2 regions of the Brassicibacter mesophilus genome follow, and region 1 is predicted to be linked to the other one. Evidence: a T-box and tRNA genes for the amino acid it is inferred to sense, from the RefSeq annotation. Region 1 holds a T-box; the other holds one or more tRNA genes.
What was found. A T-box is a leader RNA that pairs with one kind of tRNA and senses whether it is charged. The one in region 1 lies ahead of serS (serine--tRNA ligase), so its partner is inferred to be a tRNA-Ser.
Positions count from the first base shown of each region.

Region 2: it has a tRNA-Ser gene. The T-box ahead of serS (serine--tRNA ligase) is inferred to sense a tRNA for this amino acid. The anticodon was not compared.

Region 1 is NZ_JBNPXI010000026.1:40,371-43,588, forward strand. It holds gene HNR33_RS19610 (M1 family metallopeptidase) at 1-332, opposite strand, end outside; gene serS (serine--tRNA ligase) at 430-1,713, opposite strand; T-box leader at 1,764-1,961, opposite strand; gene HNR33_RS19620 (hypothetical protein) at 2,152-2,346, shown strand; partial or broken gene HNR33_RS19625 (GerAB/ArcD/ProY family transporter) at 2,409-3,218, shown strand, end outside.
Region 2 is NZ_JBNPXI010000008.1:59,967-63,184, forward strand. It holds gene HNR33_RS10505 (HD domain-containing phosphohydrolase) at 1-1,098, opposite strand, end outside; RNA gene ffs (signal recognition particle sRNA large type) at 1,281-1,545, opposite strand; tRNA gene HNR33_RS10515 (tRNA-Ser) at 1,559-1,652, opposite strand; gene modB (molybdate ABC transporter permease subunit) at 1,780-2,445, opposite strand; gene modA (molybdate ABC transporter substrate-binding protein) at 2,455-3,218, opposite strand, start outside.

The DNA of each region.
Region 1 (3,218 bases):
TCTCTAAATGCATTAGGATATAGATGGAAATACAATTCATTTAATTCAACATCCTCGTTATTCACATACACTACCTTTTGAGATGCTGTATAGCTTTTTGTACTCGGATTAAATTCAACATATATTGTATAATCATTTAATTTGTCTATGTCGACATTATTAAAATCACTAGTAATTAGCGTTGGATGACCTTTATAGCTTTCAGAGGCATGTATGTCAGAACTCTGTTTTTCATCCTGGACAGCATTACTATTGTTGTTTACATCGCATCCTATAAATGATAGTGCAAGCAGCAATATTGCAAGTAGCAAAGATAACCTTTTTCTATTCATCATTACCCTCCTAATTAAGCGGTTTTACATGTTATGTACTAAATATATTAACCTTGAAGGATACATATCCCTCAAAGTTAATATTGCCAATTTATAATTATTTATTTGTTTTTTCTATTTTTTCGATTCCACCCATGAAATGTCTTAATGCTTCTGGTATTATTACTGAGCCATCCTCCTGCTGGTAATTTTCAAGTATTGCTGCAGTAGTTCTTCCAACTGCTAAGCCTGAACCATTTAATGTGTGAACATATTCAACCTTACCTGTTTCTTTATCTCTGTACTTTATATTTGCCCTTCTTGCTTGGAAATCTTCAAAGTTACTACAAGAAGATATTTCTACATATCTGTTGTAGCTTGGCATCCAAACCTCTATATCGTATGTTTTTGCAGATGAGAACCCTAAATCACCAGTACATAGCTCTACTACTCTGTATGGTATATTTAAAAGCTGAAGCACCTTTTCTGCATTATTAGTAAGTGTTTCTAACTCTTGATATGAATTGTTTGGTTTAGCAAGCTTTACAAGCTCTACCTTATCAAATTGATGATTTCTTATCAGTCCTCTTGTATCTCTACCTGCAGATCCTGCCTCTTGTCTAAAACAAGGAGTATAAGCTGTGTAATACACAGGAAGCTTTTCCTCATCTAATATCTCATCTCTATGGATGTTTGTAACTGGTACCTCAGCAGTTGGTACAAGGAAAAAGTCTTTTTCAGGTAGTCGGAATGCATCTTCTTCAAATTTTGGAAGCTGTCCTGTTCCTGTCATACTATCTCTGTTTACCATAAATGGTGGAGCAATTTCCGTGTATCCATGATCAACTGTATGAAGATTAAGCATAAAGTTAATTAGGGCTCTCTCAAGCTTTGCTCCAAATCCTTTAAATATTGTAAATCTAGCTCCTGTTATTTTTGAAGCTCTTTCAAAATCTAAAATATCAAGCTCTGTTCCTATGTCCCAGTGTGCTTTAGCTTCAAAAGCAAATTTTCTTGGCTCTCCCCATCTTCTCATTTCTTTATTATCTTCATCACTTGCTCCAACAGCAACGTTCGGATTCGGAACATTAGGGAATCTCAACAAAAGATCGTTCAGTTCTCTTTCTACATCTTTAACTTCTACATCAAAATCTTTTATTTTTTGAGATAGTTCCTTCATCTCTTCAAGTACTGCAGAAACATCCTTACCTTCCTTCTTTAACTTGGGAATATCTTTAGACACTTGATTTTGTCTGGCTTTCATTTCTTCTACCTTCACAAGAAGCTGTCTTCTTTTCTCATCAAGCTCTAAAACTTTATCAACATTATATTCTCCGCTTCTTTTAGCTAATCCTTGTTTTACCTCTTCTGGATTTAATCTAATTCTTTTAATATCCAACATTACAAACTACCTCCTTTTTTAGATAAAAAAATAAACCCCCCATCCCTAAAATAAGGGACGAGAAGTTTTCCCGCGTTGCCACCCTAGTTAACCATATTGGTCCACTCTTTGCAGTTATCCCCTGCTTAGGCTTACCTTTTAAGTAAAATACTCAAGGATGGATTCGATACCTAATCACACCAATTCACACCAACCATTAGCTCTCTTTAGAAATCAATGTATCTACTATTTCCCCTCATTGCATTATCTTATATAAATTTGAATGAATTATATCATATATACATTAAAATTTCAATACTACTTTATTTAATTATTGCCTTTTATATAAATAAATATGTACTATAAAATAATTTTTAAAAATCATACTTCAGTTTTCACGTATATACTTTTTATTTACGTCAATAATAATAATAATAAATATTCAAGGGGGATATTACTATGATGTTTGATATTGATATTTTAGCACAATTAGGAGACATGAAAGACATTAATTATAGAAATACTTTAGCTATTGCAAGTATAATTGAGATACTTGTAGAAAAAGGACTTATAGACAGAAGTGAAGTTACTTTTAAAGCAAAAAAACTGGACTCAATGTCAATAGATGAAATAAAACTGATGAGAAATATATAAGAAATTTATGCAATTCATTTATCAAAATTAGTCGATAATTATGTAGTATTTGGAGGAAAAAATTGAGCAAAGAAGTTCTTTCTGATAAACAAGGTATATCTGTTATAAGTTTATTCATAATAGGAAGTTCGATAATCCTGACTATAGCAGGAGAATCAAAACAAGATTTATGGCTTGCGATTATTATGTCAATTATCGCTTCAATACCTTTATCGATGATATACTCTAGACTTCTAGTGCATTTCCCCGAAAAAGACCTGTACGATATACTCCCGGTTGTTTTTGGAAAAATCATTGGCAAAGGAATTTCAATATTATTTATCTTGTTTTCATTCATTTTAGGAGGGTTAGTATTAAGGGTTTTTGGTGACTTTATTTCTGTAACCTCTTTGACACAAACTCCCATAATCATATCTATGTTTCTAATCGGTATTCTATGTATTTGGGCAGTAAAGGCAGGTATCGAAATAATAGGAAGATTAGGAGAGTTTTTTCTAACAGGAACTATTATCTTAATATCAATATTTACTTTATTTCTAGTTAATAGAATGAGCATAAATAATTTAAGTCCCACACTATCTGAAGGCATAAAACCAATTATCGAAGGTTCTTTTCATGCTTTTATTTTTCCATTTACTCAAATAGCCATGTTTACAGCTTTTTTTTCTACAGGTAAGGTAAAACACATCCGTAAAGTTTTTATATTAGGTTTATTAATAGGCGGAATAATTATATATATCTTCTATTACTAATATTTTAGTATTAGGTTCTAATATTGCTAAAGAAATGTATTTCCCAACATATGCAAGTGCTAGAAGATTAAGTGTTAGAGATGTTATTGAAAATTTAGAAGTTGTAATTGCAGCAACATT
Region 2 (3,218 bases), on a different contig from region 1:
TGAATCATTAAGGCTAGCGTATGATTGTTTAAGTCTCAATGCCATATCATTAAAAGCTTGAGCAACATCTCCAAACTCATCTTTATTTTCTACATCTATTCTATATTCATAATTTCCATTACGTATCTCGATTGCTCCATCCTTAAGTTTTTCCAATGGTCTAGAAAATGTTTTTGAGAATAAAATAGACATAATAATGACAATACTTATAGTAATAATAGATATAATTGCAATATATTTACCTATAATCATTAAGCTTAAATAAAAATCGATTTTAGGAACAAATGAAATTATCCTCCAGTTAATAGATGGGAGTGTTGAATAAAATACTAAATATTCTCGTCCAAGTTCAATATTTGTATTACCATTTCTGTTTTTACGGATTTGACTAGAAAGTTTGCCTATTCCTTTTTCAAACTTATCATTGTCTTTTTTTGAAATGGGTAGTTCTTTTCCAAAAACCTTTAGAGGATTGTTAAAGTTGTCTACTATATATGTAACAGAATTTTTATTAATATTAATATCTTTAATTCCATTTAAAATAACACTAAAATCAAAATCAGCCGCTAATACTCCCTCTATTTCTCCTATATCATCAAATAGTGGAACTGAAGCAGTAACTATTAGCTTATCTTCAGATGTGCCACTGTCTAGTACACTCCAGACTATATCTTTACTAAGATAAGCATTTAGGTACCAGTTGCTTAGCCTAGTATCTTCTTCTGAAAGTTTACCAGTAGATGTGTACTCAGTACCATTCTGCATAGTAATATGAATATTCTGAATTTCCTTTGATGAGGTCAGCTGAGAGGAAAGATAAGCAGTAACTTTTTCATTATTATCTGCATATGACACCAGATGAGTTATAAAAGAATAATTGCCTGATATATCCTTAATCTTTTCCTCATTTATTTTAAACCAAATGTCTAATTTTTCAGCTTCGTTTATTACAGAATCCGTTTTTACTGTTATATTATCACTTATTATATGCTTGTTTACTTTATTATTTATGCTTACACCAAATAATAAAATCGGTACCAATGCTATTAATAAAAATAAAACTCCGAGTTTCTTCCTATATGAGTTAAAAAACATCATTATGCACCTACTATCGGATATAATATAATCATAAATCTATCAATTATAATTACCATAAATATAGTTACCATAAAGTTATTTACGATATAATTCTACATTTTTCTTCAAAACCCTTTTTTATGTCAATAATAAATTACATAAAAATAAAGGCTATGGTATTAACCATAGCCTTTATTTTTAAGCCGTGCACCTAGCTTCGACATAATATTACAAGCGTTACCTAAGTAGTTAACTCGGATTAGGCGACCCTACGGCACACGAGAGTGTCCACTTACCGCTGCTTCCTTCCGGACCTGACGGGGTTCATGGATTCTCGTTGCGTAAGACCCAATCGTCAACATCACTTTCTTAGGGCAGACCTCACAATATTAGGCCTAAGCTAGGAATTCAATCCTGCTATAGCGGGTTGCAGGTTACAGGGCACCGCTACCTCCCCATCTAGCACGACAAACTCTATAACTGGCGGAGAGAGCGGGATTCGAACCCGCGAGACGGTTATAGCCGCCTACCCGCTTTCCAGGCGAGCGCCTTCAGCCAGACTCAGCCATCTCTCCACGTTAGTCGTCAATTTTATATACTAATTACAATAGCCCATTTAATTAAGATTTAATTGTATAAGCCAACAGATTTATATTATAACTCAAAAATAATCATATGTCAACCAACTATGAGTATAATAAATTATACCGATTTTTGCCTGTTTCTTGCCCATAGATTAAGACCGTATACTACTGTGAAACTAAAAATTATCACTATAGCCATTAAAATATTAGCAGTTCTTGAATCTCCTCTTTCAACAGCAAAATATATAGCTAGTGGTATGTTCTGAGTTTTGCCTGGAATATTTCCTGCAACCATTAATGTGGCTCCAAATTCACCTAGCGCTCTTGCAAATGTTAGAACTATACCACTTAATATTCCTGGCCATGCAAGGGGAAGAGTTACTTTCCAAAAAACCTTTCTTTTACTAGCTCCTAATGTCCTAGCTGCATTTTCAAGCATAACATCTACATTTAGAAAAGCTCCTTTACAGCTTTGATACATAAGTGGCAGTGAAACTATGGCTGCCGCAACACAAGCAGCCACCCAAGTAAATATCATAGTTACACCAAAAGAATCATATAGAATTTTTCCTATAAATCCCCTTCTTCCTATTAGTACAAGCAATCCATAGCCTGTAACTGATGGAGGTAAAATCATAGGAAGCAGTAAAATGACTTCCAGTATATCTTTTCCTCTAAAATTGTTTTTAGTAATAACTTTAGCTAAAAAAACACCTATTATAAGGACAAAAGCTGTAGATATTAGTGCTACTTTTAGTGATATTAGTATTGGACTTATTATCATAGTATCATCCTATTCTGTATATAGCTGAAACCCGTATTTATTAAATATTTCTTTAACTTCTTCTGTTCTTAAATATTCTAAAAACATTTTACCTGTTTCTTTTTGATTACTTGACTCAATAATTGCCGCTGGATATACTATAGGTCTATGAGTTTCATCTGCAAATTCCTGCTTTACTGTACTACTATCAATTCTTGCTGCATCAGAGCTATATACAATACCCGCTGCAACTTCACCTTTTTCAACGTAGGTCACAACTTGACTTACATCTTTTGCAAAAACAATATTAGAAGATAAGCCATCCCATAATTTTAAGTATTCAAGAGTTTCTTTGGCATATTGCCCAACTGGAACAGTCTCTGGAACTCCTATACTTAATTTAAGTTTCTTGTCAACTAAATCTGATACTTCATTTATTTTATCATTATATTCATTTGCTACAATCATTACAAGTTTATTTTTTAACAGATCTTCTTTACTATCTTTATCAATTAAATTATTTGCTTCTAATGCATCCATTTGCTTCTTTCCTGCAGAAACAAATACATCAACAGGGGCACCCTCCTCTATTTGCTTCTGCAGCTTTCCTGAAGAAGCAAAATTAAATGTTATAGTTATATTTTTTTCTTTCTCAAACTGATATGCTATTTCTGCCATTGCATCAGTTAGACTAGCAGCTGCACTTACTGTTATACTTTGAGTCTCAGAAATATTGTTTTCTTCTACCTTTTTACTACACCCTACAACCCCAAAAACTAAAACCAATGCCATTA